One region of the Acetoanaerobium sticklandii genome, then DNA from elsewhere that is predicted to be linked to it. Evidence: riboswitches for the same ligand, from Rfam matches in the RefSeq annotation. Region 1 holds a riboswitch; each other region holds the start of a gene.

The links. Region 1 has a riboswitch for cobalamin ahead of CLOST_RS05130 (cobyrinic acid a,c-diamide synthase CobB). Riboswitches for the same ligand answer to the same signal wherever they lie in the genome.
Region 2: it holds a riboswitch for cobalamin, as region 1 does, so the genes downstream of both, CLOST_RS10405 (CvfB family protein) here and CLOST_RS05130 (cobyrinic acid a,c-diamide synthase CobB) in region 1, are expected to answer to the same signal.
Region 3: it holds a riboswitch for cobalamin, as region 1 does, so the genes downstream of both, CLOST_RS09240 (ABC transporter substrate-binding protein) here and CLOST_RS05130 (cobyrinic acid a,c-diamide synthase CobB) in region 1, are expected to answer to the same signal.

Annotation. Positions count from the first base shown of each region.
Region 1 covers NC_014614.1:1,124,568-1,127,853, forward strand. The annotation lists gene CLOST_RS05125 (hypothetical protein) at 1-954, shown strand, start outside; cobalamin riboswitch at 1,060-1,236, shown strand; gene CLOST_RS05130 (cobyrinic acid a,c-diamide synthase CobB) at 1,447-2,817, shown strand; gene cbiB (adenosylcobinamide-phosphate synthase CbiB) at 2,801-3,286, shown strand, end outside.
Region 2 covers NC_014614.1:2,195,675-2,198,960, reverse strand. The annotation lists gene CLOST_RS10410 (ABC transporter substrate binding protein) at 1-1,474, shown strand, start outside; cobalamin riboswitch at 1,484-1,674, shown strand; gene CLOST_RS10405 (CvfB family protein) at 1,962-2,792, shown strand; gene CLOST_RS10400 (CBS domain-containing protein) at 2,835-3,286, shown strand, end outside; gene CLOST_RS10395 (hypothetical protein) at 3,269-3,286, opposite strand, start outside.
Region 3 covers NC_014614.1:1,951,242-1,954,527, reverse strand. The annotation lists gene dapB (4-hydroxy-tetrahydrodipicolinate reductase) at 1-36, shown strand, start outside; gene dapD (2,3,4,5-tetrahydropyridine-2,6-dicarboxylate N-acetyltransferase) at 134-850, shown strand; cobalamin riboswitch at 984-1,160, shown strand; gene CLOST_RS09240 (ABC transporter substrate-binding protein) at 1,275-2,222, shown strand; gene CLOST_RS09235 (FecCD family ABC transporter permease) at 2,245-3,286, shown strand, end outside.

The sequences.
Region 1 (3,286 bases):
GATGGAATAGCTGATTATGTAGGACTTCGTAATGCTAGTCTAAAGGATATATTTATTGAAGAAAATAGACTTATGGGTGGTCTGGGCTCTAGTATAATAAGAATAACAAAAAAAGAAGCGCTTAACTTACTGTATGAATATGCAAGAATTAATATTAAAAGCTCGCTGTCTTTTCCAGGAGATTTTTTAGAATATGAATATTTATTAAAAAGAGATACTACTGTGGACGAAGAAAAACTTTTTTTCAAAACCTGCGTAGCTATATCGGAGCCTATAGAGTTTATTAATTATATGACTATGAGACTAGTAGCTAAAGATAGCAAAGCTCTAAGATATTTTTCGTCTGAAAAAAAACCTCTTTATCCTGAGGTATCCTCAAAGGGAGCCGTGCTTTTAAAAAATACTGTTAGCAAAATGAATGATAATAGATACTACTCAAATGCGATAATTGAAGATGCTACAGGCTACTATAAGCTTAAGCTCGGATTTACTATAATAGATGAAAATCCATTTAAGCTTAGGTCCATATTAGCAGGAGAAAAACAGCTAGTTGACAGTGAAAGTGTTAGAAAAGAGATAAGTAGACCTGAGTATATAGCTCACTATAAAATTCAAGATGAAGAGCTAGTGCATAATTTAAAAAAGGCATATCCAACCTTATACAAAGTGCCTTTTGACAAAGGGGATATGTACACAAAGTTTAAGCCTCATAATGACCATGTTAAGGAAGAAGAATATAATATAAGCGACGATTTAGAGGCTGTTTTTTTTACGACAGAAAGCGAGCTTGTCTTTGCAGCACTTGATTCTAAAACGTATAAAGTTGGATTTAAGGTTTTAGAAACTATAGGTGGCTTAAGCTTAGTAAACGAATTTGTTTTTCCTTATCCAGTAATATATGATTATGCTGAATCAAAAGAGAGCAGGTTTTCAGAATTTTTGGCATCGATTTAGCAGAGGTTTAATGCAAATCCATTGCAATAACTTGTATCTAAGCTTATAAAAATTCATTATATGATTGATTCTAGTTTTTCTTTATGGTATTATAAATGAGTAAATAAAATAATACGATGTTCAGGTGCTAGATAGCTTAATAGGGAAATGAGGTATTCCTCTGCAGCCCCCGCTACTGTAAAAGATGACGATTTCGTTGATGCCACTGCTTTTTTTAAAAGTGGGAAGGTACGAAAGAGGTTGATTCTTAGCCAGGAGACCTGCCTGTACATGCATGATACTTTCGGGGAGGAAGGATTCACACATATCTAGTTTTAAATTTAATTTACTTAGATATAGCATTAATTAGTAAATGAAAATTAAGTAAAGATATAATGTTGAACCAGGCCTTAGGTCTGGTTTTTTTATTGTAAATATAGCAGAACATACATGAGATATGAGCGATTTATATTGCTCTAATAGATTGAAATTTTGTGAAATTGGGAGGAAATTATGGATAGGATTATGATAGCTGCAACTCATAGTGGAGCAGGAAAAACTACAATCACAAGTGGATTGATGCGTGCGCTTAAGGATAAAGGTCTAAAAGTTCAGCCATATAAAGTAGGACCAGATTATATTGATACAAGCTACCATAAACAGGCCTCTGGATTAGATTCACATAATATAGACGAATTCATACTTCCAAAAGATGAAATAAGAAATATTTTTGCAGCCTATGCAAAGACATCGGATATATCAATAATAGAAGGAGTAATGGGCGTATATGATGGCTATCAATCAGACAGTGATTACTGTTCTAGTGCGTCTATGGCAAAAATTTTAAATTGCCCTGTTATTTTAGTAATAGATGCAAGGGCTATGGCAGGTTCAGCGGCTGCTTTAGTAAAAGGCTTCGTTGAGTTTGATAAAGACCTCGATATAGTGGGAGTAATTTTAAACAATGTTTCTAGCGAGAATCACTATGACATATTAAAGCAGGCAATAGAGAAAAATGTAAATGTGAAAGTATTAGGTAGGATACCTAAAAATTCAGATATATCATTACCATCTAGACATCTTGGACTAGTGATGCAATCAGAGCTGGATGATTCAGAGCAAAAATTGCAGACAATGGCAGACTTGGTTGCTACATATTTGGATTTAGATGAAATTATAAAAATAAGCAAAGCAAAATCAACTTGGGAGTCTAAGAGAGCAATAAAAAGAAGTGATAAGAACCTAACGCTAGCTGTTGCTTTCGATAAAGCTTTCAACTTTTATTATCCAGATACGCTTAATATATTTAAGCTTGCAGGTATAAAGCTAGAATATTTTAGCCCGATAAGTGACAGAGAGCTTCCAAAATGTGATGGAATATATTTTGGAGGAGGATATCCGGAGGTTTTTGCTAGAGAGCTATCTAATAACACTAAAATGAGAGCTAGTATTAAAGAGGCTTCTAATAATAACATGCCTATTTATGGAGAATGCGGCGGACTTATGTATTTAGGAGATTATCTGATAGATAGTGATGGCGACAAATTTGATATGACTGGAATTCTATCTGGATACAGTAAGATGAGCGCAAAGCTCCAAAGATTCGGATACTGCCAAGGAAAACTTAATGAGCCAACCATAATAGGAGAAAAAGGGCAAATAGTAAGAGGGCATGAATTTCACCATTCAGAATTTATAACAGATTTAGAGCCTGTATATAGTATGGAAAAAGAATTGTCAGATTATAGTATAAAAACCTGGGCAGGAGGATATAGGTACAAAAATACATTTGGAACCTATCTTCATACTCATTTTGCTTCAGACTACAATCTTATATATAAATTTTGCTCAGCTTTGGAGGAATACAGTGAATCTAATTTATAGCATCCTAATAGCTTTTATACTAGATTTGATATTTGGAGATCCCTACAGCTTTCCACATCCGACTAGATTTATAGGAAAATACATAAATTTTATGGAAGCCAGCCTAAGAAGGAGCTTTAAATCTCCATCTCAGCTCAAATTAGCTGGATTTATTCTAATGCTAACTACAGTTGCTTTAACTTATGCAATTACATTCTCACTTGTAAAGCTATCTTTTGGAATAAATGAGTCTGTAGGTGTATTAATAGAAGGCTTTATACTTTACACTACTTTTTCCGTTAAGTGCCTTAAAGATGAAGCCGTAAAGATATATAAAGCTTTGGAAACTGGCGATATAGAAAAATCTAGGCTAGCACTTTCTTATATAGTAGGCAGAGATACTACAAATCTAGAATTCAAGGAGATAATTAGAGCGGTAGTAGAAACTGTGGCTGAAAATACAGTAGATGGATTTCTTTCGCCACTGTTT
Region 2 (3,286 bases), 1.1 Mb from region 1:
GGCTTATTATTTGGTTATGACAGTAATATTTTTACTTATAATATTGGTCCTTAGTCTGATATATTACACTAGGAGGCTGATAAGAACTAAACGACAGCTAGAGAGCCAAAATGAAGAACTGCATGATTTATACGAGCAGATATACAACTCTGAGGAGGAACTAAAAAAACTGGTTTATTTCGATTCTCTGACTAAGCTTCCAAACAGAATTGCTCTTACAAATGATATACAAGAGCATGTGAAACAACAGGAAGCTATAACTGCAGCACTTATGATTATTGACATTGATAATTTTAAATATATTAATGACACCTTAGGCCATCATTTTGGAGATGAATTTTTAATTGAAATTGCAAAAATATTCTTAAACTTATCTAGTCAGGCTATACGTGTGTATAGAATTGGTGGAGATGAATTTGCATTTTTAGTAACGGCATCGACGCAGCAGATTGAAATAGCAGCACAAGAAATAATGAATTGCGTTCACAAGCCTATATTCATGGACAAGATAAAAATTCATACCACACTGAGTATGGGAATTGCGGTATATCCTTTTGCTGGAAAAACAGTTCAGCAACTACTGAAAAACGCTGATATTGCAATGTATGAAGCGAAGCAGAGAGGCAAAGAGCGCTACGTATTTTTTGATGATGTGATGAATTACAGAATTATAGAAAAAACTAAAATAGAGCACAACCTTCAATTTGCGCTTGATAATAAGGAGTTTATGCTATATTTCCAACCTCAGTATAAAACTTCTAATGACAAAATATCTGGATTTGAAGCTTTGATTAGATGGAAAAGCAGAGAACTAGGGATGGTGCCTCCGAATGATTTTATTAAAATTGCTGAGGAGAGCCAAAAAATAGTAGCTATAGGTAAATGGGTGTTTGTGAACTCTTGCGATTTTGCATCTAAACTTATTAGAAGAGGATATAAAGATATAAAAGTCTCTGTAAATATATCTATAGTCCAATTAATCCAAGATGATTTCACAGATTTTATTTTAGCTACTATAGAAAGTAAAAATCTAGATTTTAAGCTTATAGAATTAGAAATCACTGAAACTGTACTTATACGTTCAGTTCAAGAAGCATACACAAAGCTTGAGGCTTTAAGAAGTAAAGGAGTTTCCATATCTCTTGATGATTTTGGAACAGGGTATTCATCACTTAGCTATTTGCAAAACCTTCCTATAACAACGCTTAAGATGGATAGAGCATTTGTTGAGGATATAACGAAAAATACAATAACTGAGAATCTCGCAAGCTTTATTATATCTATGGCTCACAAGCTGGATTTAGAAGTAATAGCTGAGGGAGTTGAAACCAAGCTTCAACTAGATATTCTTAAAAAATATAATTGCGATAAAGTCCAAGGCTATTATTATTCAAAACCTGTGCCAGAGGAGCAAGCTTTTTTACTGTTAGAAAGTAAGGGTGTTGACAGAAATTTACAAGATGGATATAATTAATATAGAAAACTTAATAACTATGATACATGGTTTAATCGAAAGATTGATTAAAAGAGAAGTTGGGTGAAATTCCCACGCGGTCCCGCCGCTGTAAGAGAGTAGTTTTTACTTATTAATCCACTGATTCAACGGAGAATTGGGAAGGAAAGTAAAAATGATAATCCTCAAGCCAGAATACCTGCCTGTATTATTAGCCAGAAACTCTACGAGAGATAGAGAGGTTAAAGCAAAGTGCTCATGTTTGTATATGAATCCTAAGCTCCTCTTATCTTCGTAAGAGGAGTTTTTTAATCCTCCCAATTAATCGGCTCTTCGTTACGCTCATTTCAAGAGCCGGTTACCCTTTTATGCCCCTAACATTGCGGAGTAATAGCAGCTTTTAACTGCATTATTTCCAAAATGCTCAAACTTCCTTTAAAAAATAAAGGGAGTTTTTTTTCGATTATGTGGTAAACTTATTTAATAATAGTTTTTTGGAGGTAAGGGTATGATATTGTTAGGTGAAAGGCAAATATTAAAGGTAGTTAGGTTTGCTACTATTGGAGCATATTTAGGAGATGAGGATGATCAAGTACTTCTTCCTAAAAAATATGTCCCAAGCACACTGTGCATTGACGATGAAATTGACGTATTTATATATAGAGATTCCAAGGATAGACTAGTAGCAACAACTGAAAAACCAAAGCTAACGCTAGGAACTATAGCTTTGCTTAAGGTGTCTCAAATAACGGATATAGGGGCATTTATGGATTGGGGTTTAGAAAAAGATTTGCTTTTACCATTTAGAGAGCAGACAATAAAGGTTGAAGAAGGAAATGAGTACATGGTAGGGCTTTATATTGATAAGAGCGATAGATTATGTGCTACTATGCACACCTATGAGATATTATCAGGAGAGTCTCCTTACAATGTAGATGATATGGTTGAAGGTATGATTTACAGTATAAAAAAAGATGTAGGTATTTTTGTAGCTATCGATAGAAGATATCACGGTATGCTTCCAATCAGTGAAGCTCTTCGTATATATAAACGAGGAGATATGATTAAGGCTAGAGTAGTAGAAAAGGATGAAGAAGGCAAGCTGAAGCTTAGTCTTAGATTAAAGCCTCTTGAGCAGATAGATAAGGATTCTTATACAATATTGAAGGAAATAGAAAAACAAGGCGGGTTTTTAGCACTTAATGACAGCTCAGAGCCTGATGAAATCAGAAAGCAGCTCAGCATGAGCAAAAAATCTTTCAAAAAAGGTCTTGGCAGACTTCTTAGAGAAGAAAAGGTTGAACTAAGGGAAGATGGAATATCTTTAAAAAAGCTTTAAGCTAAAAATTTAGGGTAAAAAATGGTTAAAGGGGGAGTGTCTATGAAAGCAAAAGATATAATGACTCCAAATGTTATTACTGTTTCAAAGTCTGATTCAGTTGAAAAAGCCATTAAGCTATTGTTAGAGCATAATATAACAGGACTTCCAGTTGTAGATGAAGCAAATCATGTTATAGGCATAATAACTGAAGGCGATTTAATGTATCGGGGAGGAGAAATAAAGCCTCCTAGATATTTGGCTATTTTTGACAGCTATATTTTTATTGACAATCCTAGTAAATTTGAGAAGCAATTAAAGAAAATGACAGGGATGTTTGTAGAGGATGTAATGACTACCCCAGTTATAGTAATTGAAGCAGAACAAAGCGTACCAGATGCAGCCAACCTTATGACAAAGCATAAGGTAAATAGGCTCCCTGTTATAGAAGAAGGAAAATTAGTTGGAATTATAAGTAGGAGAGACATTATAAAAAGCTATGCCTCAATGGCATA
Region 3 (3,286 bases), 830 kb from region 1:
GGAATGTACTGCATGCAAGATATGTTTGAAATTTAAAAATTAAAAACAAAAATATATGGTTTTATACGTAGACCATAAATTACGTAAATAATAAAAAGGAGATTATGATAATTAATTTATCATAAAAAACATTATGACTAACGAAACTAAACTAACAGATGCATATGAAATTGCTAGATTTATAAAGGAAGCTAAGAAAACCACTCCGGTAAAGCTATATGTTAAGGGAGACCTAAATTATGAAGCCATTAATGAATTAATGGTTTTTGGAGAAGGAAAATCGAGAATTTTATTTGGAGAAGCTGATGAAATAAATAAATTTTTGGAGCTAAATAAAAACCAAATCGAGTTTTATTATATAGAAAATGATAGAAGAAATTCCGCTATTCCTATGTCAGACTATACAAAATTTGATGCGAGAATTGAGCCAGGTGCAGTAATTAGAGACAGAGTATCTATAGGAAAAAATGCCGTTATAATGATGGGAGCAGTAATAAATATTGGAGCAGAAATTGGCGATGAAACAATGATAGATATGAATGCTGTAGTTGGAGCTAGAGGAACAATAGGAAAAAGATCTCATATAGGAGCGGGAGCGGTCATTGCTGGTGTACTAGAACCACCTAGTAAAACACCAGTTATCGTGGGAGATGACGTTTTAGTTGGAGCAAATGCAGTAGTGCTAGAGGGTGTAGTAATTGGAAATAACAGTGTAGTTGCTGCTGGAGCTGTAGTTACTGAAGATGTCCCAGAAAATGTGGTTGTTGCTGGTTCGCCTGCGAGAATTATTAAGCTCAAGGATGAGAAAACTAAAGAAAAGACTCAAATATTAGATGATTTAAGAAAATAAAAAATAATAATCAAAAAATAACCTAATTTCTAGTTTCAATAGCTAAAAATTAGGTTATTTTTTTGAGATCTTATTTAAAAAGCAAATTTGTTGTTTTTGAATAAAACTGATATAATAAAAATTATAAGTTTAAAAAAATTATAAAAGATATGGTGCCCTTGATGGGTTAAAAGGGAAAGTGGTTAAATTCCACTGCAGCCCCCGCTACTGTATATGGGAACGAAATTCGATTAAGCCATTGGGAAACTGAGAAGGCCGAAGATTAGGATGAACCATGAGCCAGGAAACCTGCCTTATCTTATTATTACTATCTTCGGAGGGAGGATTGAAGTATTTATGTCGACACTTTCCTTTAAGGGTAAGTGTATTTTTATGCAAGGATACAAGCAGATTTAATAATTATATTTACGAAGGGGATATAAAAATGACATTTAATAAAAAAACCTTAGTAAGGACATTGATTTTATTTATGATAGCTTTGTTAAGCTTTACAGGTTGTCAGGCACCAGTCCAGACTGAAGAGCAGGAAAATATACAAACGAATACAGCTTCTAAGGGCTACCCACTTGAAATTACTGATTCTATGGGAAGAAAAGTCACTATAGAAAATGAACCTCAAAGGATAATATCCATAGCTCCAAATATCACAGAGACTATTTATGCGCTTGGTATGGAAGCTAAATTAGTAGCAAGGACGGATTATTGTGATTATCCTGAGCCGGTTTTAGAAAAGGAATCAATAGGGAGCTTAAGAGAGCCTAACATAGAAAAAATATTGGAGCTTAACCCTGATTTAATAATTGCATCTACTCATTTTGATCTAGATGTCTTAAAAAAATTAGAAGATTCAGGACTTACGGTAGCAGTTCTATATGGAGAGGAGAGCTTTGAAGGGGTATATGACACAATCTTAAAAACAGGAAGGCTATTAAATGCAGATGAAAATGCAAATGCCGTAGTAGCGGATATGCAAGCAAAGGTAAAGAAAGTTAAGGAGGCAGTTGAAAATCAGCCTAAACCAAAGGCATATTACGTAGTTTCTTATGGAGAAGGCGGAGACTATACAGCAACAGGAGAGACATTTATTTCTCAGATTATTGATATGGCTGGTGGAGAAAACATAGCAAATGATGCAACAGGATGGAAATATAATCTGGAGGCACTTGTAGAAAAAGATCCAGATATAGTGATTTGCTCAAAATACTTTGAAGCAAAAGCAGGAATAAAATCAGCAAATGGATATAATGAGCTAACAGCAGTTAAAGAGGGCAAATTATTTGAAATTGATAATAATATGCTAGACAGACAAGGACCTAGACTTGCTGATGGATTAGAAGCATTAGCAAAAATACTTCATCCTGACAAATTCTAATAATGACGAAATGAGGAAGGCTATGAGCTTTACAGAGAAAAAATCATTCTACAAATTAATGTTTATAATTTTGACAATAGTGTTGATGTTAGGGATAGTTATATCTAGTATGATTGGAGTAGCAGATATTTCTATAGATAAAGCAGTGAGAATTCTATTGTCAAAGCTGCCTCTTGTGGATGATTTAATCTCGCTTGATGATATTAAAAGAAATCAAATAACTATTATTTGGCAGATAAGACTTCCTAGAATAATATTAGCAGCTTTTGTGGGAATGGGATTGTCAGTATCAGGAGCGGCATTTCAGGGTATGTTCAAAAATCCAATGGCGGACCCCTACGTGCTTGGAATATCATCAGGAGCGGCACTAGGAGCTGCTATTGCTATGATTTTTGGTTTAGGTATAGGAGCGATTGGCATAGGAGGTGTTACTTTCTTTGCGTTTATAGGGGCTATTCTTACAGTAAGTCTTGTATACCTCATAGCAAAAACTGGAACGAAAATACCTGCAAGTACCTTGCTTCTTGCAGGTATATCAATAAATTATCTATTCTCAGCAGCAATATCGCTATTAATGCTCTTCAATCATGCGCAGATTGAAAAAATAGTATTTTGGCTTATGGGGAGTGTTTCTGCAGCAAGCTGGAATCAAGTTTACATCTTAGTTCCTATTGTAGTTTTAGGAACTATAGGAATAGGAATTTTTTCAAGAGATTTAAATATAATGTTACTTGGAGAAGACTCAGCAAATAGCTTGGGAGTAGAGGTTGAAAGAGTAAAAAAAATTTTGCTTTTTATATCATCTATGATAGTTGCTTCGGCAGTTTCAGTAAGTGGTATAATTGGGTTTGTGGGTCTTATTGTTCCTCACACTATAAGATTGCTTATTGGTCCAGATAATAGAGTACTCATACCATTCTCAGCTATTGGAGGAGCGATTTTTATGATATTAGCAGATACCATGGCTAGAGTTGCAATATCACCTACTGAGCTTCCTGTAGGGTCAATTACTTCATTGTTCGGAGCACCGTATTTTATTTATTTGCTTGTTAAAACAAAAAAGA